3 regions of the Mesorhizobium sp. ESP-6-4 genome follow, and region 2 is predicted to be linked to each of the others. Evidence: predicted binding sites of a transcription regulator. Region 2 holds the regulator's gene; each other region holds the start of a gene.
The links. The regulator LexA, encoded in region 2, represses DNA repair genes until DNA is damaged. The targets are predictions, from matches to a motif close to TGTTCNNNNTGTGTTCNG.

Region 1 (7,145 bases), on a different contig from region 2:
AGTCCTCGAGATTGTAGCCGAACAGCGGGAAGGATTCGATGAAGGAGCCGCGCCCGGCCATGATCTCGGCGCGGCCGCCGGACAGAAGGTCAAGCGTCGCGAATTGCTGGAAGACGCGCACCGGATCGTCGGAGGAAAGCACCGTGACCGCGCTGGTCAGACGGATGCGCTTCGTGCGCTCGGCCGCCGCGGCCAGCGCCACCACCGGCGCCGAGGCGGCATAATCTGGACGGTGATGCTCGCCAAGGCCGAACACGTCGAGGCCGACCTGGTCGGCCAGCTCGATTTCCTCGATGAGGTTGCGCAGCCGCTCATGCGGGCCGATCGCGCCGGGGCCCGGCTCCGGGCTGACATCGGCGAAAGTGTAGAGACCGAGTTCCATCTGGTTGCGTCCTCAATGTTCACGTGGGCTTTTGCTGTCGGCGCTAGAGGTAGCCATCCGCCGTTCTGCCCGCCAGACGCGCGATCTGTGAACAGTGCATCGTGCTGCCGGGCCGTATCCCTGCGGCAACAAGCCCGGATTTTTCATGGCTGCCATACCGTTTTGGCGCTTGAACTTACCGCTTTCACGCGTATGTAAGCGTCGCGAATAGACTGCAGGGAAGTACACTTGGCTATCTACAGGGAAAAAGACATTTTCGAGCGGCGCAATGCCGCGAACGAGGCAAAGAAGGCGCTGCTCGAGCGCTTCAAGGCAAAGCCGGCGGCGGATGATCCGACAGTGCTGGCTCGCCAGGCCGAACGCAAGGCGATCCTTGAGGCCCGCGCCATCCGCGAGGCGGAAAAGGCAAGGCTGAAGCAGGAAAAGCTGGCACGCGAAGCGGCCGAGAAGGCCGAGCGCGAGGCGATTGCCGAAGCGGCGCGTCTTGCCGCGGAAGCGGCGGCGGCCGAAGAGGCCAAGCGCCGCGAGGCCGAGGAATCCGAGCGCATCGCTTTCGAGCTTGCCGATGAGGCCGCGCGCAAGGCCAAGCGTGACGCACGCTACGCCGCCCGCAAGGCACGTGTCGGCCGTACGCCTCCGGGCTTCTCCGCCCGCTAGGTTCGGATTCGTTGGAACATTAAGTCAGGGTCGCCGAAAGCGGCCCTGAACGTGTTTGTGCTACGGATAGCAGGCTAGGCGACCAGTTTCAGCCCGACGATGCCGCAGACGATCAGGCCGATACAGGCGAGCCGGACGATCGTCGCCGGCTCGCCGAGCAGCCAGATGCCGAGCAGCGCCGTGCCGACGGTGCCGATGCCGGTCCACACCGCATAGGCCGTGCCGACAGGCAGCGTCTTCAGCGCCAGCCCGAGCAGGCCGAGGCTTACGATCATCGAGGCGATGGTGAGAAGGGTCGGCAGCGGCTTGGAGAAGCCGTCGGTATATTTGAGGCCGATGGCCCAGCCGATCTCGAACAGGCCGGCGAAGAAAAGAAAAATCCAGGACATCGAAGACACTCCGTCATTCCAGCATCGCCTGAGATGCTTGGCGGCGGGTCGTCCCGGCCGGTTTTCGGGGAAGCGAGGTCGTCCTCGCCCTTTGATATGGGGTGGCCTCGATCAACAAAACACCGGCAGCATTGTCATGCCGCCGGTTCAAAGTCAGCATTGAGCCGGGTCGGCCGAATTCGGCCGCTTACTTTTCCTTGATACGCAACGCCTTGACCGGCGGCGCCTTCGGAGCCGGGGCCGCGGCGGGCTTCTTGGCGTCCTTCTTCGGCTTGCGGGCTTCCTTGCCCGCCTTCATCGCACCTTTAGCCATGATTCGCTCCTCCGATTGTGGACGTGCGAGTGAAACAAGAGAAATGCCCGGCTGCAAGAGGCTGTGCTGCTTTGCGAAGCCGGTCGACCGGCTGTCAACCGATTTCCGGGCACAGCGCGGTTCGAAACCTCGCACGGGCTGGTGCATTGTCTGTGAGGCGGGCCGCTAGGCTCGGGCGCGGGGCAGCTCGGAGATCGCATGGCAGGACATAGCGGGTCGAGACGGGTGATCTACGCCGCGCTCGCCGGCAATTTGGCGATCGCGGCGACCAAATTCGCGGCGGCCGCCCTCACCGGTTCGTCCGCCATGCTGTCGGAAGGCGTGCATTCGCTGGTCGACACCGGCAACGGCGCGCTGCTCCTCCACGGCATGCGCCGCGCCGCACGGCCGCCCGACCGCACCCATCCGCTCGGCCACGGACGCGAGCTCTATTTCTGGAGCTTTATCGTGGCGCTTCTGGTGTTCGCGCTCGGCGCCGGCATTTCCTTCTATGAAGGCGTCATCCACATCATGGCGCCCGAGCCGTTCGTCAACGCCAAGGTCAACTACATCGTGCTTGCCCTCTCCTTCGTCTTCGAAGGCAGCTCATGGCTGTTAGCGCTGAAGGAGTTCCGGCAGCAGAAGGGCAAGCAAGGCTGGCTGCAGGCCGTGCAATCGAGCAAGGATCCCAGCGTCTACACGGTGCTGTTCGAGGACAGCGCCGCGCTGCTCGGGCTGGCAGTCGCTTTCGCCGGCATCCTGTCGGCCCAGCTTCTCAAAATCCCCGAGCTCGACGGCCTCGGCTCGATCGGCATCGCCATCATCCTCGGCGCGACCGCCATCTTCCTGGCGCGCGAGAGCAAAGGGCTGCTGCTTGGCGAACCTGCCTCATCCGAAGTGCAGAAGAAGGTGCTGGCGATCGTCCAGGACGATCCGGCGGTGCAGCGCGCGAACGGAATCCTGAGCGTCCATATCGGGCCGGAGGAAATCGTCGCGGGCTTGAGCATCGAATTCGAGGATCATCTCAGCGCGCCCGATATCGAGGCCTGCGTCGAGCGCCTGGAAGCCAGGCTCAAGAAGGAAATGCCGCAAATATCGAGGCTCTTCGTCAAGCCGCAGGCAACTGGCACATGGGAGCGGCGGCGCAAGGCCATGGCCGAGGCCTCGGAGGAGGGATAGATTTTGACAGCGCGAACTTGTCAGGAGGAAGGCCTATGAAGATCGACGGCGGATGCCATTGCGGCGCGATCGCCTATGAGGCGGAGGTCGATCCGGAAAAGACCTCGATCTGCCACTGCACCGACTGCCAGCAGCTGACCGGCACGGCCTTTCGCGTGACCGTCGGCGCGCCGGAAGAGCATTACCGGATTACCAAGGGCACACCGAAAGTCTATATCAAGACCGGATCCAGCGGGGCCAAGCGCGCACAGGGGTTTTGCGGCGAATGCGGGTCGCATCTTTATGCGACGTCGGTTGGCGACGGACCGAAAATCTATGGCATCAGGGTGGGGACGGCGCGCCAGCGCGACCAACTGGTGCCGAGAAGACAGGTCTGGCACCGCTCGGCGTTGCATTGGCTGCCGGAGTTTGAAGGCATGGCGACCATCGAGGAGCAGTAGCACTGTCGGATCGGCCCGTTGACGGAAGCCTCGGCGATTGGCTGACTGTTTCGCGCCTTCGTCATCCTCGGGCATGACCCGAAGATCCATGCCGTGACCGATATGAGGGGCTCGGCGGAGCAAAATTCTTAGCCGTCTCAATGCGTTAGCCTCATGGCATGCAAGTGATCGGCGTTCCAGACAATCTCCAAGGGATGCGACCTCGCCAGCGAAGGAAGAATCGGTCGTTCCAACGTCGGCGTCGAGCGACTACTCGTCGCCCTCGACGACGCGCAGCCTGAGCTGACCCGTCTTGGAGTCTGCTACCCGCGAACCGCCTTCGGCCTTTGGCGCGGCACCTCGTGCGGCCTCGGTCTCGCCTTCCGCGAATTCCAGCGCCTCGATCTTCTGGCCGCGCTTGGTCACCTTCGACGTCGACACCAGGATGTCGTCGATGTCGCGCGCCGCCTGGCCGAAATGTGTCTGCAGCCGACGTACCCGCTCGTCGACCCGACCCACATCTTCCATCAGGCGGATGACCTCGCCCTGGATCAGATGCGCCTGCTCGCGCATGCGCGCGTCCTTGAGGATCGCCTGGATCACCTGGATCGACAGCATCAGCAGCGAGGGCGAGACGATGACGACGCGGGCGCGATGCGCCTTCTGCACCACCGCCTCGAAATTCTCGTGGATCTCGGCAAAGACCGATTCCGACGGCACGAACATGAAGGCGGTGTCCTGTGTCTCGCCCTGGATCAGGTATTTTTCGGCGATATCGCGGATATGCACCTCGATGTCGCGGCGGAAAGCCTGCGCCGCCGCCTTCTGCATGGCCTCGCCCTCGGCGGCGCGGATGGCGTTCCACGCCTCCAGCGGAAACTTGGCGTCGATGGCGAGTGACGGCGCGCCGTTGGGCATCCGCACCAGGCAATCGGGCCGGCTGCCGTTGGAGAGGCTGGCCTGGAACTCGTAGGCGCCGTGCGGCAGGCCGTCGGCGACGATCGCTTCCATCCGCGACTGGCCGAAGGCGCCGCGCGTCTGCTTGTTGGAGAGGATAGCCTGCAGCTGCACGACCTGGCCGGCCAAGGACTGGATGTTGCCTTGCGCGGTGTCGATCACCGCCAGCCGCTCCTGCAGCTTGGCCAGGCTCTCATGCGTCGACCTGGTCTGCTCGGCCATGGTCTGGCCGAGGCGCCCGGTCATGGCGTCAAGCCGTTGTCCAAGCGACTGGGTGAGCTCGGCCTGCCGCGCCCCGAACACCTCGGCGATCGCCCCCATGCGCCCCTGCATCTCGGCCTGCGCTTGCATGATGTCGGCCATCCTCGCCTCAGCATCGCGGGCATGGTCGGCGGCTTCGGCAGCCGCCGCCGCGCGTACCCCGGCCGCGCGCCACAAGGCGACGACGAGCGCCACGGACAGCGCAAGCAGAAGGATCGCGCCGAAAGCCAGCGCCTGGCCAAGCGTCACGGTCGTGGCGCCAAGCCGCGCGATGGGCTCGGAAAGGACGGAGGTCATGTCGTTCATTTGGGCAGCATAACCGATTCGGCCTCCTGGCACAGATCAAAACGTGAACAGGTCAAAGATGCCCCGGTTGACGCTTTTCAAGCGAGGTCTTAGGTGAGACGCCATGTCGATCAAGCCGCTCATTATCCTTCCCGATCCCGTCCTGCGCCAGGTTTCCAAGCCGGTCGAGCGCGTCGATGCCGATTTGCGCAAGCTCGCAGACGACATGCTGGAGACCATGTATGACGCGCCGGGCATCGGCCTCGCGGCGATCCAGGTCGGCGAGCCGCGGCGGCTGCTGGTCATAGACCTTGCCAAGGAAGGCGAGGAGCCTCAGCCGCATGTCTTCATCAATCCGGAAGTGCTCGAAAGTTCCGACCAGCGGTCCGTCTATGAGGAAGGCTGCCTGTCGATCCCCGACTATTACGCCGAGGTCGAGCGCCCGGCTTCGGTGCGGGTGAAGTATCTCGACCGCGACGGCAAGCTGCAGGAGATGCAGGCAGAAGGCCTGATGGCCACCTGCCTGCAGCACGAGATTGACCATCTCAACGGCGTTTTGTTCATCGACCACATCTCGAAGCTCAAGCGCGACATGGTGGTGCGGAAGTTCAAGAAGCTCGCCAAGGACAAGGCGCCGGGCAAGATGGTGGGCTAGGCGACGCCTTTCCGCGCCTGAAAGAACCCTGGATCATGATATCAGTCGAAGGTTTCGATGGGCGACACCCCGATCAGCAACATTCCTGAACCTGGCCCAAAGCCACAAGTCTCCACATGGGATGCGATCCGCAGCGCATTCGTGTCTCAAGACGCGATCAGCGACGAGTTTGCCGATATGATGAATGAGATCGAGGCTCAGAGGAAGCGCGATTTCGGCCGCGATTTCGACGATTGATCGAGATTCGCGAAAGCAAGCGCCAAAGCGGGCGGTAGGAACAGGAGCACATCCGTCATGCCGCTTCGCGTCATCTTCATGGGCACGCCGGATTTCTCAGTGCCGACCTTGCGCGCCATCGCCGAGGCCGGCCACGAGATCGCGGCCGTCTACACCCAGCCGCCGCGCGCCGCCGGCCGGCGCGGGCTGGAACTGACGCCCTCGCCTGTGCAGCGCGAGGCGGAGCGGCTGGCGCTCGACGTTCGGACGCCGACGTCGCTGAAAAGCGAGACCGAGCAGCAGGCTTTCGCAGCCTTGCAGGCCGATGTCGCCGTCGTCGTCGCTTATGGCCTGCTGCTGCCGAAAGCCGTTCTGGACGCGCCAAGGCTGGGCTGCCTCAACGGCCATGCCTCGCTTTTGCCACGCTGGCGTGGTGCTGCTCCCATCCAGCGCGCCATCATGGCCGGCGATACCGAGACCGGCATGATGGTCATGAAGATGGAAGAGGGTCTGGACACCGGGCCGGTGGCAATGGTTGAAAAAGTCGCCATCGCGCCCGACATGACAGCCGGCGAATTGCATGACCGACTGATGATTCAAGGCGCTTCGCTGATGGTTGAGGCGCTTGCGCAGTTGGGGATAAATTGTCTGACATTTACCCAACAGGCAACGGCAGGGGTGACCTACGCCCGAAAGATCGATAAATCGGAGACACGCGTAGACTGGACGCGGCCTTCTGGCGAAGTCCACAATCACATTCGCGGCCTCTCGCCCTTTCCGGGCGCGTGGTGCGAGGTCGACATTGGCGGCCGCATGGAGCGGCTGAAACTGCTTCGCTCGACGCTCTCGGATGGCGTCGGCGAGTCGGGAGGAATTCTCGATGACCGGCTGACGGTCGCCTGCGGGACAGGCGCGGTCAGGCTGGTCGAAGTTCAACGGGCGGGCGGAAAGCCTGCCACCGCGCAGGAGTTTTTGCGCGGAGCCAAGATCGAAAAAGGAACGAAACTCACATGAGCATGATGTCGATACGCGCGGCGACGCCGCGGGATCGCGAGGCGATCCGCCTCGTCGAAGAACATGCCTTTGGCCAGCAGGCGGAAGCCGGCCTGGTCGACGCGCTTGTCACCGGCGGCGATGCCGTCGTCGAGCTGGTTGCAGAGGAAGACGGGCAGATCGTCGGCCATATTCTTTTCTCGCGACTGTTCGTTCAGAACGGCACCAAGCAGTTCGCCGCCGTCGCGCTGGCGCCGCTGGCGGTCGAGCCGTCGTTCCATGGCACCGGCATCGGGGGCGCGCTGATCCGCGAGGCGCATGTCCGCCTCAAGGAAGCCGGCGAGATGCTGGCCGTGGTGCTGGGCGATCCGGTCTATTATGGCCGCTTCGGCTACAGCCATGCCCGTGCCGAGAAGTTCGAGAGCGAGTACCAGGGCGAGGCGCTGCAGGCGCTGGCCTG
Region 2 (7,145 bases):
CGACCCCCAGTGCGCCAACGGAGGTGCCGTTTGGCGCACGTGTGGCATCGGCCGTAGAAAACGCACGCGAGGGAATTGCCGACCACATCAGGAGCAGCATCGGCGGTTCCGAGGGCGAGATCGCGGCGGCGCTGATCGTCGGCGTTCGTGCCGGCATTCCGGACGAAATCAACGAGTCGATGCGGCGGACCGGCATCTACCACATCATTTCGATCTCCGGCCTGCATATGGCGCTGGTCGCCGGCACGATCATGGTCCTGCTACGCGGCACCTTCGCGCTGTTTCCGGATTTCTCGTCGCGCCGGCCGGTGAAGAAATATGCCGCTGGCATCGCGCTGGCGTCGATCGCCGCCTATCTCGTGATCTCCGGCATCGTGGTGGCGGCCGAGCGAAGCTTCATCATGCTTGGCGTGATGCTGGTCGCCGTGCTTTTCGACCGCGCGGCGCTGACCATGCGCAACCTGGCGATCTCTGCCATCGCCGTCATCCTGGTCTCGCCGCATGAAGTGGTCGGCCCGAGCTTCCAGATGTCCTTCGCCGCCACCGCCGCCCTGGTCGGCGCCTATGCCGGCTTTGCCGACTATCGCGCCGGCAAAACGACCGCGCCGCCGGCAAAGCGTTCGTTTCTCGGGCTTCTATCGCGAAAACTGGCAATTGGAGCGGGTGGCGCCGCCGTGACGTCGCTCATCGCGGGCAGCGCGACATTGTTGTTTGCCATCTGGCACTTCCAGCGGGTGTCGCCGCTCAGCCTGCTGGCCAATCTGGCGGTCATGCCGATCGTCTCATTGGTCGTCATGCCGTTCGCCGTGCTGAGCGCGCTGGCCATGCCCTTCGGCTTCGACGGCCCTTTCCTTTTTGTCATGGGCAAAGGCCTGACGGCGATGATCGCCATTTCGGCATGGATTTCCGAGCGCTCACCGGTCGACGCCGTTGGGCTGATCTCGATCCAGTCGGTGCTGCTGGCGACGGTCGCGCTGGTCATCGCGACCATGGCTACCACTTGGCTGAGGCTTGCCGCCGTACCTTTCGCGCTCGCTGCGCTGCTGGCCATTCCGCACGTCCGCACACCGGACGTGCTTATCTCGGAGGATGCGCATCTGGTGGCGATGCCGATCGGCGGCGGCGAGCTTGCCGTCAATCGCGAACGCTCCAACGAGTTCACCACCGACAACTGGAAACGGGCGCTGAAAGCCGAGGAGATCGTGCCGCCAGAAAGGTTCGCCAAAGATACGCTGGACATTGCCGATCCCGTCGACCTGCCGCCCGGCTCGCCCTTCTATTGCAGCGGCGATCTCTGCATCGGTCGGCATCCTTCCGGCGCGATCGTCGCGCTCGCCGAGACCCGCGACACCGCCCGGCCGGCCTGCGGCTTCGCCGACCTCATCGTCATCAACGACGCCACGGCCTATAACCCGTGCCGCGATCCGCGTGTGCTCGTCGTCACCAAGCGGCAGCTGGCGCGCGACGGCAGCGCCGCCGTTTTCTTCGATCCGCAATCGGCAACCGCGCGGCCAACCGTCCGCTACGCGGTCGTAGAACCATACCGACCCTGGCACGAGCAGCGGAAATACACGCGCGAGGCGAGGGGACTGGCGCCCTATAAGCAGCCGGAAAAACCAGCCGCCGCACCGGCCCAATAGATTGTCGTCCGGGCGAAGAAGGCCGGGCAGTTCTGCTCAGTAGCGGCGGATAAGTCCGACGAGCTTGCCCTGAACCTTGACCCGATCCGGTCCGAAGATCCGGGTCTCATAGGCCGGGTTGGCGGCCTCGAGCGCGATCGAGGCACCCTTGCGGCGGAAACGCTTAAGCGTCGCCTCCTCATCGTCGACCAGCGCCACCACGATCTCGCCCGGGCTTGCGGTGTTGGCATTGCGGATGATGACGGTGTCGCCGTCGAAGATGCCGGCCTCGATCATCGAGTCGCCCTTGACCTCCAACGCGTAATGCTCGCCGCCCATGATCATGTCCGGCGGCACCGAGATCGAATGCGTCTGGTGCTGGATAGCGTCAATCGGCACGCCGGCGGCGATGCGGCCCATCACCGGAATGGATACGGCCGCCGCGGCCTCGTCGTCATTGCTTGGCGTCGGGGTGCGCGATGGCGTCGTCGGCTTGACCTGGCGACTGAGATTGCCTTGGCCGCCCTGGATGACGCTCGGCGAAAACTTCTTCGCGGCATTCAGGCCAGGCGCGATCGAGTCGGGTAGGCGCAGCACTTCCAGCGCGCGCGCCCGGTTCGGCAGCCGGCGAATGAAGCCACGTTCCTCCAGCGCAGTGATCAGCCGGTGGATGCCGGACTTGGAGGCAAGGTCGAGCGCCTCCTTCATCTCATCGAATGATGGAGGAATCCCGCTCTCCTTCAGGCGTTCATGGATGAACATCAGGAGTTCATGTTGTTTGCGCGTCAGCATCGGCGGCCCCCACGGGTTCTGAAACCAGAATCAGAAAAACAAACCCAGAACAAACACTATCTGTTCCAGTTGTGTTCCGCAACCGTTTAAAGTTTAGTGAATTTGTTAAGGCTGCCGAAACAATGTCGCATCCGGTGATGCCCTGGCCGCCCCTTGTAGACAGCGGCATTGATTCCGCTCGATTTTGGAGCTTCGGTAAGCTGAAACAAGAGCGCCGACACGATCACGAAGCCGCGGATGGGATCACGTCGGCTCGTTCCGTAAGCGCGCGGCAGCGTGAACGAAACGAATCCAAAATGCCAACCTTGGCGAAGTTCCGGTCCGCAGTCTTCGCCGTCTATGGACCAGCTAACATAGGACCAAAGGTTCTTGCCCTGTCGCCGACGGTGGTGAGACAACCCCCTTGGCCAGATCGAAATGGAGGCGGCAGCACAATGAGGGGAATTCCTGATCTCGCCGAAGTCGAGGCGATGGATGCCGCGGATCCGCTGCGCGCCATGCGCGATCGCTTCGTCTTGCCGGAAGGCATCATATACCTCGACGGCAATTCGCTGGGCGCCGCTTCGGTGGACGCCTTCAGCGAGATCGAGACTGCCGCGAGGCAGGAATGGGCGCGGGATCTCATCCGCGCCTGGAACACCGCCGGCTGGTTCGATATGCCCATCGAGCTGGGTGACCAGCTAGGACGGCTGATCGGCGCGAAACCCGGCCAGACGGTCGTTTGCGACACGACTTCGATCAACATCTACAAGGTCCTGCATGCGGCACTTGCAATGCGGCCCGAGCGTTCGGTGATCGTTGCCGAGGGCGACAGCTTTCCGACCGACCTCTACATGGCGGAAGGCGTCGCATCGACGCGGCCCGGCACGGTGCTGCGGCTCGAAGGCACCGATGCCCCGACGATTGAGGAACTGGTTGACGATCGCGTCGCGGTCATCCTGGTCAACCACGTCAACTACAAATCCGGCCGGCTGCGCGACATGGCGGCGCTCACCCGCAAGGCTCATGAAGCCGGTGCGCTGATCGTCTGGGATCTCTGCCACACGGCGGGTGCGCTGCCGGTGGATCTCGACGGCTCGAATGCCGATTTCGCCATCGGCTGCACCTACAAGTATCTCAATGGCGGGCCGGGCTCGCCAGCCTTCATCTACGCCGCGAACCGCCATCACCGCGACATTCGCCAGCCGCTCAGCGGCTGGTGGGGCCATGCCCGGCCTTTCGCGTTCGAGCAGGGCTACGCTGCGGGCACGGGCATCCGGCGGTTCCTGTGCGGAACGCAGCCGGTGCTGTCGATGCGCGCGCTGAAAGGGGCGCTGGATCTCTGGAACGATGTCGACATGAGGGCCGTGCGGAGAAAAAGCGTCGCGCTGACGGACCTGTTCATCCGGCTTGTCGAGGCCAGATGCGGCGGCTTCGGTCTTGAGCTGGAGAGCCCGCGCTCAGGCGCTGAGCGCGGCAGCCAGGTCTCGTTCGCCCATTCAAATGGCTACCAGGTGATGCGCGCCTTGATCGAGCGCGGCGTGATCGGCGATTTCCGCGCGCCATCCACCATTCGTTTCGGCTTCACGCCGCTCTATGTCGGCTACCGCGATGTCTGGAATGCAGTCGAGGTGCTGCAGGACATCCTGCGCACTGGCGTCTGGCAAGACGCGCGCTTTGCCGTCAAAACAACCGTTACCTGACTTTGAATCGGCGATGCCGAACAAATGATCTGATCGCGGAGATACCGTTGCTGGGACATCGTATTGTCGACTGGGATGACGCCTATGCAAATGGCGCCAATATCGCCGGCGGCGACCGCTGGCCGGCGGCGTGGGATGGGCCGGCGCGGGCATTCCGCGAAAGGCTGCAGTCAGAGGGCAGGGCGCGGCTCGATGTTATCTACGGCGAAGCGCCGCGCAATCGCTTCGACCTGTTTCTCCCGTCTGCGGCGCCAAAGGGGCTCGTTGTGTTCATCCACGGCGGCTATTGGATGGAGTCGGACAAGAGCTCCTGGTCGCATCTGGCTGGAGGCGCGCTCGGCCGCGGCTTTGCCGTCGCCATGCCCTCCTACACGCTGTGCCCGCAGACCAGGATCAGCGGCATAGTCGGCGAGGCCGCGGCAGCGATCGAGAAGGCGGCGGCCATGGTCGATGGTCCGCTGATGCTGACCGGGCACTCGGCCGGCGGGCATCTCGCCAGCCGGATGGTGACCACGGTCTCACCGCTATCATCCGATGTGGCGCGGCGCATACGCCAGGTCGTTTCGATTTCAGGCCTGCACGACCTTCGGCCGCTGATGTTCACAGCGCTGAACGAGACCCTGAACATCGACGAGCCGGAAGCGCGGAGCGAAAGCCCGGCATTGTTGCGGCCTCGACAGGGAGCCTGCATCACCTGCTGGGCCGGCGGCGGCGAGCGTGCGGAATTCCTGCGCCAGAGCGCGTTGCTCGCCAACATCTGGACCGGGCTCGGCGCCTCCACCCGTTCAGTGGTCGAGCCGGACCGGCATCATTTCAACGTTGTCGATGGCCTCGCCGACCCGGATCATCCTCTGACCCGTATGTTGATCGACGAATAAGAGTTACGATCGACTTCGTCGACGTATCAGGATCGACCTCGTAGACGCCTAGCGAAGCATGAGCACGCTGCATTCAGCGCCGGCTTCCGCCGCCGGCGCAAAGGGCTCGCGCACGATCAGGCCGTTGGCGTCGGCGAGCATCCGCAGCATCGAGGAGTCCTGGATTCCGAAAGGCGTCGCGACCAAGGTGCCGGCGTCCTCGCGCACGACCGCGCGCACATAGTCCTGCCTGAGGTCGTTGGCTCGCATCGCAGTGCCAAGCCGAGCCGTTCGCATATCCTGATGGTGATCGCGGCCACCGAGCCGGGCAAGCAGCGGCTTCAGGAACAGTTGCGAGCAGACAATGCTTGCCACCGGATTGCCGGGCAGGCCGATGCAGCGGATATGGCCAAGCCGGCCAAACATCAGTGGTTTGCCGGGGCGCATGGCGATTTTCCAGAAATCGAGCTGCATGCCTTCGCCGGTCAGCACGCTATGGACGAGGTCGTGGTCGCCGACCGAGGCGCCGCCGAGCGTGACGATGACATCGGCGTCCGCCTCGACCGCTTTCCGGACCAGCGCGGCAATCGCCTCCTGGCGGTCGGCGGCGATGCCGAGATCGAGCGCGAGCGCGCCGACCGACTGGGCGGCGGCTCCAACGCCGTAGGCATTCGACGAAATGATCTGGTCGGGGCCGAGCGCGCTGCCCGGGGGCAGCAATTCGTCGCCGGTGGCGATGATCGCGACCAGCGGCCGGCGCACGACGTTCAGGGCTGGGTGGTTGGCCGAGGCCGCCAGCGAAAGGGCCGCTGCATCGAGCACGCGGCCCTTTTCGAGCAGCACGTCGCCCTGGCCGAAGTCGAGCCCGCGGCGACGCACATTGCGTCCTTCCGTGGTCGGCTCCGTCACTTCGATCCTGCCATTGCCGAGATCGCGGACGTTTTCCTGGATGACGACCGTGTCGGCGCCCTCCGGCAACGGTGCCCCGGTGAAGATGCGCACGGCCTGGCCTTCCCCGACAGTTCCGGAGAAACCGCGCCCGGCAGGCGCCATGCCGATGACCTCGAGTAGCGCCGGCGCCGAGGCGACATCGCAGAAGCGCGCGGCATAGCCGTCCATCGCGGAGGCATCGAAAGGTGGCTGCGTGCGCAGCGCGACCACCGGCTCGGCCAGCACGCGACCCGCCGCGTCAGCCAGCGGAACGCGCTCGCCCGGCAGAGCCGTCACGCCGTCCAGCAGGCGTTCGAGCGCCTCGGTGACCGGAAGCAAGGCCATTATGAACCTGCCTTGTAGTCGCCTGATTTGCCGCCGGTCTTCTCGACCAGCCGGACGCCGGAAATCACCATCCCGCGGTCCGCTGCCTTGGCCATGTCGTAGATGGTGAGGCAGGCGACTGAAGCGGCGGTCAGCGCCTCCATCTCCACGCCCGTCTTGCCGGTGACGCGGGCGAGCGCGGTGACCTTGAGACCTGGCAAGGAATGGTCCGGCTCGATCTCGACGCCAACTTTGGTCAGAAGCAGCGGATGGCAGAGCGGGATCAGTTCGTGCGTCTTCTTTGCGGCCATGATGCCGGCGATACGGGCAGTCCCCAATACGTCGCCTTTCTTGGCGTCGCCGGCCAGGATCATCTCCAGCGTTTCCGGCTGCATGGAGACGAACCCTTCAGCGACTGCCGTGCGCGTCGTCTCGGCCTTGTCGCCGACGTCGACCATGTTGGCTTCGCCCTTGGCGCCAAGATGAGTAAGGGAGGCCATCCTCAAACGGCCTCGGCACGCGCCTTGCCGGTGAGCAGCAGTTGCGTGGCGGCGGCCACGTCGGCCTGCCGCATCAGGCTCTCGCCGACCAGGAAGGTGCCGATCTTGCTCTTCTCCAGCCGGCGGCAGTCCTGATGTGTGAAGATGCCGCTTTCGCTGACCAGCAGCCGATCCGCCGGCACCATGGCCGCCAGCCGCTCCGAAACGTCGAGGCTGGTTTCAAAGGTTCTGAGATCGCGGTTGTTGATGCCGATCAGCCTCGACGAAAGGCGAAGCGCGCGTTGCATTTCCTTTTCGTCGTGCACCTCGACCAGAGCGTCCATGCCGAGCTCGAAGGCAGTCGCTTCAAGATCCCTGGCAAGCGCGTCGTCGACGCTCGCCATGATGATCAGGATCGCGTCGGCGCCCCAGGCGCGTGCTTCGTAGACCTGGTAGGGATCG
Region 3 (7,145 bases), on a different contig from region 2:
GGAAATGAGAGAAGGAATCGAAGGCCGGATGCAGCGCGCCGAAGAACCCGGCCAAGAGCGCAGCCGAGCATGCCATCATCGCCAAGACTATCAGCTGAGCCATCATGCTCAAGCGCGCACCGCCCGTTGTCATTTTCTCCGAAGCCCCAGTCTTCCGTTCGGACCGGTTATCGGCCAAATTGCGGCCCAAGCAAGACGACCGATTGCCTCGCCGGTCGCTGGCAGGCGTGCGGTTATTGGAATGCCGTTTCGGAAAAACTTCTGAGCTTGCGCGAATGCAGCCGCTCCATCGGCATTTCGGCCAGCTTCTCCATCGCCTTGATGCCGATGGTCAGATGCTGCGCCACCTGCCGCTTGTAGAACTCGGTCGCCATGCCGGGCAGCTTCAGCTCGCCATGCAGCGGCTTGTCGGAAACGCACAGCAGCGTCCCGTAAGGCACCCGGAAGCGGAAGCCGTTGGCGGCGATGGTGGCCGATTCCATGTCGAGCGCGATGGCCCGGGACTGCGACAGGCGCTGCACCGGTCCACGCTGGTCGCGCAGCTCCCAGTTGCGGTTGTCGATGGTGGCGACGGTGCCGGTGCGCATGATGCGCTTGAGGTCGTAGCCCGACAGGCCGGTCACTTCAGCGACCGCCTCCTGCAGCGCCACCTGGATTTCGGCCAGCGGCGGGATCGGCACCCAGACCGGCAGGTCGTCGTCGAGCACATGGTCCTCGCGCACATAGGCATGCGCCAGCACATAGTCGCCCAACGCCTGCGTGTTGCGCAGCCCGGCGCAGTGGCCAAGCATCACCCAGGCATGCGGCCTCAGCACCGCTATGTGGTCGGTGATGGTCTTGGCGTTGGACGGGCCGACGCCGATATTGACCATGCTGATGCCGCCATGGCCCGGCTTCTTCAGGTGGTAGGCCGGCATCTGCGGCAGGCGGTGCGGCGGCGTTCCTTCCGGGACCGTCTCCCCGTTCCTGGTCACGACATTGCCGGGTTCGACGAACTCGACATAGCCGCTGTCGCCATTGGCCATCAACTCGCGGGCGCGCGCCACGAATTCGTCGATGTAGAACTGGTAATTGGTGAACAGCACGAAGTTCTGGAAGTGCTGCGGGCTGGTCGCCGTGTAATGCGTCATGCGGTGCAGCGAATAATCGATGCGCTGCGCGGTGAAAGGCGCCAGCGGCCGCGGCTCGCCGAACGCCACCTCGAAGGTGCCGTTGGCGATCTGGTCGTCGGTGCCGTCGAGATCGGGCACGTCGAACAGGTCGCGGATCGGTCGCTTGATGCGCTCGGCGGCGGCGCCGTCGACATAGGTGCCTTCCAGGAAGGCGAAATGCAGCGGGATGGGTGTCGTCGATTCCGAGACCGTCACCGTCACGCCGTGATTGCGCATGATGAGCCGAAGCTGCTCGATGAGATAGTTCTCGAACAGTTGCGGCTGCGTGATCGTGGTGGCGAAATGGCCGGGCGTCGGCATATGGCCATAGGCCTGGCGCGAGTCGACCTGGCTGAACGAGGTCGTGGTGACGCCGATCTGCGGATAGAAGGCCCGGTAGCGCTTGCTTTCATCTCCGCCCGCGGCAAGGGCCGAGAAAGAATCGCGCAGGAATTTGGTGTTGCGGTCGTACAGCGCCTGCAGCGCCGCGACGGCCTTTCTGGCGTCGTGGAAGTCCTGCTTGCCGAAGGGCTCCGGCATGACGACCGAGTCGATGGCTTGGGGGTAGATTCGCTTTTCCATGGCCCAATATAGAGATTTGGAAGAGCTGTTGGGAGGGGTGAGCGGACAGGAACCGCAACCCAGCTGGAGATTTTTTGTTATCGCTCCGATTCAAGATGTGACGCGATTCAGGTCAGGCCGAGTCGAGAAAGGTGGATTCCGAGAACCGGAGCGGAGCGTACTTGAGCTACGTGAGCACCGGAAGCGCAGGAAGCCGCGTTTCGCAGGCCGGCCTCACCTGAATATCGTCACACCTACCCCCGCTGCAGGCTGATCAGCAACACGAAGCCTACGCTGGTGTTCTTGTGCGGCGGCGCCTCGATCCTATGGCTTGTATCGGCCCGCATCATCGGCACCGCCAGCACCGGGGCTGCCAGCAGCATCAGGATAAGCATCGCCCGCGGCAGCAGCCGGAGGATCTTTGTTGCATTGTCGGCGATGCGATTCATTTTGGTGGTATCCCGGTTTCCAGCTTGGTCGATTTTAAGCTTTGTCGTTTCAGCGCTCGATTTGGTTCACAAGGCCGACAATGCGGGCACCGGCCGTTCCCAAGGGCGTGCCGAATGACCGGCCTCCGCCACCAGGATGGCGAAGAGCATGCCGAACAGGCTCATCAGCAGGCAGACGATGGTGAAGCGACGGGCAAGCATTTCTCTCTCCTTCAATGCGGGAGAAAATGCCTGACGGCCTCTGAACCGGTTCTGAGACCGGTATTCATCTGCGGTTCAAATTGATTGACGAGGGTCTTGCACGGTGCCGGTGCCACAGCGCGGCGGAGCGCTGTCGCTGCAATAGAAAACGGGGCCGCGTAGAGCAATTCCAGGAAAAGTGTGAGCGGTTTTCCGTTCGGATTGCGTCAAACAAAGACGCAATTCCAGGAAAAGTGTGAGCGGTTTTCCGTCCGGGATTGCGTCAGACAAGGAAATAGGGCGTTTCACCGTTCCGCAAAAACGGTGAAACGCCCCTTGGCCGTCTCGTATGGTCTGGAGTTTGGCGCTTAGAGCTTGTGCCAGGTCTGGCTCTTGCAGATCAGGCCGCCGAGCACGCAGCCGCTCATCTTGAGCGCGGTGCCCGAGAGCGTCGCCTTGCCGGAATAGGTCTTGTCGTTTGCCGGGTCGGTGATGCTGCCGGCATATTTGTTGTCGCCGGCCGCCTTCAGCGAGCCGATCGTCTTGCCGGCGTATTTGCCGGTCTTGAGCGTGATCGAGAAAGAACCGCTCCCGCCGATCGCCGCGGTGTCGCCGGCCTGCGTCTTCCAGTTGCCTTCGATCGGGTCGGCGCATGCGGCGCCCGCCATGATCAAGGTGGCCGCCAGGGCCACAGTCAGCTTTCGAAACATCGTGTCCACCTCCCTATAGGGTTGCGGCGGGCTCCAGTCCGCCTACCTGCCCCTTACGCAAAGGTAAAGCTAATCCAGCCGCCGCCAAAACGAAAGCGGTGCCGCGACGGAAGGTTGCAAGGATTTTCGCCGCGCGGCCGACTGAAAATAAACGCGATCGAAAAACGCTTCGGTTTCCGTGGTTAGCGAAGTCTTGATTCCGCCGCCGGCAATTTTCATCGAATTTGACGCAAAATGGCTGAAACGCTGGATTCCCATGCTTAACGGTTTTCCGCGTTTACCTCTTGTTTTAGCTTTGTTTTCCTCAAATTAAGCAAGCCATTTAACGACGGATTCAAGGCCAGCCGTCATCCTCGAAAGCATCGAAAGAGCGGCTCGCCCCGAGGGATACCAAGGGAAAAGGAGGCAGCTCTCGGGAGCCAGACAGGGGATTGAAATGGCACGCTTTGAAATGCTTGAGGACGGCTTCGGCGCCATGGGGGCAACTGCCCAGGCCGACATTCTTTTCGAACTGGGCATGATGTATGCGACGGGCCGCGATTGCGAGACCGATGTCGTTGCCGCCCACAAATGGTTCAACATCGCCGCGATCAAGGGCTCGGCCCGCGCCGCCGAGCTGCGCTCGGAACTGTCGGCCACTATGTCGAAAGTCGAGATCGCCACGGCGCTGCGCGAAGCCCGCGAATGGATGACGATGCACTGATCCTCAGCGCGCAGCGCTCAGAGCTCATCGGGACAAGGCCGCGAAAAGACGGCCGGCCAAGAAGAACGAGAACGTGGCGGGTTGAGACAACCGAAGCCACGCAAAAACAGGGAAGCGAGCGGGTTTCAGGCGCGGGGGCGTCTGGGGAGCTCGACTGCAAAAGCCGTGACCGACCGAAACAAGGTCGGCGCGGCTTTTTGCATTACGCCTGGCAATCAGGCGCGTGGCCCAAGAAATCCTCGTCGGAATGAACCAAAGCCGGCCTCACTGTCCTCTCGACAGTTTCGGCGAAGGGTGAAATTGTCCCGGCTCTGTGGAAGAAGCGCGGCCGGATCGGCACGCGCAAGTGGAGGAGTTCTTATAGTCATGAAAAAATTGGGTATTTTGAGCGCGGCCGCTTTTGGCCTGATGATGAGCGCCCCGGTTGCCTTCGCCGACGACATCACCATTTCGGTGGTCGGCCCCATGACCGGCCAGCTCGCCACCATCGGTGACCAGTTCAAGCAGGGCGCGCAGGCCGCCGCCGACGCGATCAATGCGGCTGGCGGCGTCAACGGCTCCCAGATCAAGCTCGACATCGAAGACGACCAGTGCGATCCGAAGCAGGCGGTCTCGGTCGCCAACCGCATCGTCGCCAACGGCGTCAAATTCGTCGACGGCCATGCCTGCTCGGGCTCCAGCATTCCGGCCTCGGCCGTCTATGCCGAAGCCGGCACGCTGATGATGAGCCCCGCCTCGTCCAACCCGGTGCTGACCGACGCCGCCGCCAAGGCCGGCTGGCCGACCATCATGCGCCTCTACACGCGTGACGACGCGCAGGGCGCCTTCATCGGCCCCTGGATCGCCAAGAAATACGCCGGCAAGAACGTTGTCGTCCTGCACGACAAGAGCGCCTACGGCCAGGGCGTTGCCGACGCCGTGAAGGCGACGATGAATGCCGGCGGTCTCAAGGAAGTCGATTACGAGGGCATCAATGCCGGTGAGAAGGACTATTCGGCCCTCGTCACCAAGCTGAAGGAACTGAAGGCCGACGTCGTCTATTTCGGCGGCTATCACCCCGAGGCGGGTCTGATCCTGCGTCAGGCGGCCGAGCAGAACGTCAAGTTCCAGCTGATCATGCCGGACTCGATCGCTTCGCCGGAATTCTGGCAGGTTGCCGGCCCGGCCGGTGAAGGCACCATGTTCGTCTTCCCGTCGGACCCGCAGGCCAAGCCTGAAGCGAAGGACGCGGTCGCCAAGATCAAGGCCGGCGGCTTCACGCCCGAGGGCTTCACGCTGTTCTCCTATGCCGTGATCCAGGCTGTGGCCGAAGGCGTCAAGCGGGCCGGCACCGACGATCCGGCCAAGGTCGCCGAGGCGCTCAAGGACGGCAAGCCGATCAGCACCGTGGTCGGCGACGTCATCTTCGACGAGAAGGGCGATCTGAAGAACGCCAGCTACGACATCAACCAGTGGCACGACGGCAAATACGCGCCGATCAAGCCGTAATCGGTTCTGCGATCGAGAAAATGGCCGGGCTCGCCCCGGCCATTTTCGTTTTTTGGCTCTGCTTATCCAGTACGACTGCGCTCTACGACGCCCCCACGTCCCGCCGGTCCTAGCCAGTTTGTCCCGTTGACGATCCAAGACGATGTGGCGCTTCAGCCCTGCCCATTCTCCGCAAACCGCACCAGCACCGTGCCGTCGCTGACCTGCGCGCCCTCGGCCGCGATCTCGGCGATCACGCCGTCATGCGGGGCGGCGATCATGTGCTCCATCTTCATCGCTTCGAGGATCAAAAGCGGCTGGCCCTTGATCACTGCATCGCCCGCCGCGGCGCGCACCAGCTTGACCAGCCCCGGCATCGGCGCGCGCAGGCTGCTTGAAGCGGCTCCGGCCTCGTCGGCGTTGGCGAGCGGATCGGGGACCGTGAACGTATAACCGACCGCGCCCTCGAAGACGGTGACATGGCCGGGCCAGCGGGCGGCAGGCGGCATGGTCCTCAAATCATGCGTGTTCACCGCGTCGTGCGGCGCCTCCAGCGCCACCTGGAAGCGGCCGTCGGAGCGTGCCGAAACCCGCGCCAGGATGTTCTCCTCGCCATAGCGCAAGCGGGTGCGGCGCGAGAGCGGGTGGAAATGGGCATAGCTGGAAAGCGTCGACCAGGGGTCGGCGGCGGGTCCCGGCGCGCCGGTATCCGTCGCGGCAAGCGCCGCGGCGGCGATCGTCTCGTCGCTCGGCGGGGGAATGGCGGTGAGCGCCGCCTGGTGCCGGCCGATCAGCCCGGTATCGAGATCGCCGGCAGCGAAGTCGGCGTCGGCAGCGAGCGCCGCCAGGAAGGCGGTGTTGACGGTCGAGCCAGCCACTTCCGTCCGCGCCAGCATCTCGCGCAGCGTGCCGAGCGCCGACGCCCGATCCTTGCCGTGCGCTACCAGCTTCGCGATCATCGGATCATAGAAGGGAGAGATCGCATCGCCGGCGCGCACGCCGGTCTCGATGCGTATCGCGGCACCTTCCGGCGCCGCGTCGGGGAATTTGAGATGATGCAGCGTGCCGGTCGCCGGCAGGAACCCTCTCGCTGCGTCCTCGGCATAGAGGCGGGCCTCGAAAGCGTGGCCGGACAAAGCGATCTCATTCTGCGTCTTCGGCAGCGTTTCGCCGGACGCGACGCGAAGCTGCCATTCGACGAGATCGACGCCGGTGACCATCTCGGTGACGGGATGCTCGACCTGCAGTCGGGTGTTCATCTCCATGAACCAGAAGCGGTCCGCCTTGAGCCCCTGAGAGGCGTCGACGATGAACTCGATCGTGCCGGCGCCCGAATAATTGATCGCCTTGGCGGCCTTCACGGCCGCCTCCGTCATCGCCTTGCGCAGCGCCGGCGTCATGCCGGGGGCGGGCGCTTCCTCGATCACCTTCTGGTGGCGGCGCTGCGCCGAGCAGTCGCGTTCGAAAAGATGCACGGCGTTGCCGAAATTGTCGCCGAACACCTGCACTTCGATGTGGCGCGGCTTGTCGACATATTTTTCCACCAGCACGCGATCGTCGCCGAACGCCGCCTTTGCCTCGCGACGCGCGCTGGAAAGCGCCTCCGTGAAATCGTCGGGGTGGTCGACGCGCCGCATGCCCTTGCCGCCGCCGCCGGCGCGCGCCTTGATCAGCACCGGGTAGCCGATCTCGCGCGCCTTGGACGCAAGCAGCACGATTTCCTGCGCTTCGCCGTGATAACCCGGCACCACCGGCACGCCGGCCTTTTCCATCAGCCGCTTGGCGGCGTCCTTCAATCCCATGGCACGGATCGAGGCGGCGGAAGGACCGATAAAGACAAGGCCTGCCGCCGTCGCCTGATCGACGAAATCGGGGTTTTCCGACAGGAAGCCGTAGCCGGGATGGATGGCCTCGGCGCCGGTGG

Region 1: the regulator LexA is predicted to act here: its motif matches at 4,875-4,892, upstream of LB523_RS21235 (DNA recombination protein RmuC).
Region 3: the regulator LexA is predicted to act here: its motif matches at 3,337-3,354, upstream of LB523_RS20355 (sel1 repeat family protein).

What each region holds. Positions count from the first base shown of each region.
Region 1 covers NZ_JAIUGS010000013.1:70,988-78,132, forward strand. Annotated here, with positions in the region: gene LB523_RS21210 (LLM class flavin-dependent oxidoreductase) at 1-382, opposite strand, end outside; gene LB523_RS21215 (DUF6481 family protein) at 611-1,039, shown strand; gene sugE (quaternary ammonium compound efflux SMR transporter SugE) at 1,114-1,428, opposite strand; gene LB523_RS29290 (hypothetical protein) at 1,616-1,741, opposite strand; gene LB523_RS21225 (cation diffusion facilitator family transporter) at 1,940-2,899, shown strand; gene LB523_RS21230 (GFA family protein) at 2,935-3,339, shown strand; gene LB523_RS21235 (DNA recombination protein RmuC) at 3,589-4,842, opposite strand; gene def (peptide deformylase) at 4,946-5,476, shown strand; gene LB523_RS21245 (hypothetical protein) at 5,534-5,713, shown strand; gene fmt (methionyl-tRNA formyltransferase) at 5,771-6,706, shown strand; gene LB523_RS21255 (GNAT family N-acetyltransferase) at 6,703-7,145, shown strand, end outside.
Region 2 covers NZ_JAIUGS010000010.1:47,545-54,689, forward strand. Annotated here, with positions in the region: gene LB523_RS18890 (ComEC/Rec2 family competence protein) at 1-1,640, shown strand, start outside; gene lexA (transcriptional repressor LexA) at 1,677-2,411, opposite strand; gene kynU (kynureninase) at 2,846-4,093, shown strand; gene LB523_RS18905 (alpha/beta hydrolase) at 4,141-4,971, shown strand; gene glp (gephyrin-like molybdotransferase Glp) at 5,020-6,225, opposite strand; gene moaC (cyclic pyranopterin monophosphate synthase MoaC) at 6,225-6,704, opposite strand; gene trpC (indole-3-glycerol phosphate synthase TrpC) at 6,707-7,145, opposite strand, start outside.
Region 3 covers NZ_JAIUGS010000012.1:16,555-23,699, reverse strand. Annotated here, with positions in the region: gene LB523_RS20380 (endonuclease/exonuclease/phosphatase family protein) at 1-106, opposite strand, end outside; gene LB523_RS20375 (AMP nucleosidase) at 234-1,691, opposite strand; gene LB523_RS20370 (hypothetical protein) at 1,967-2,161, opposite strand; gene LB523_RS29285 (hypothetical protein) at 2,228-2,362, opposite strand; gene LB523_RS20365 (DUF2147 domain-containing protein) at 2,710-3,051, opposite strand; gene LB523_RS20360 (hypothetical protein) at 3,121-3,309, opposite strand; gene LB523_RS20355 (sel1 repeat family protein) at 3,488-3,754, shown strand; gene LB523_RS20350 (ABC transporter substrate-binding protein) at 4,121-5,242, shown strand; gene LB523_RS20345 (acetyl/propionyl/methylcrotonyl-CoA carboxylase subunit alpha) at 5,395-7,145, opposite strand, start outside.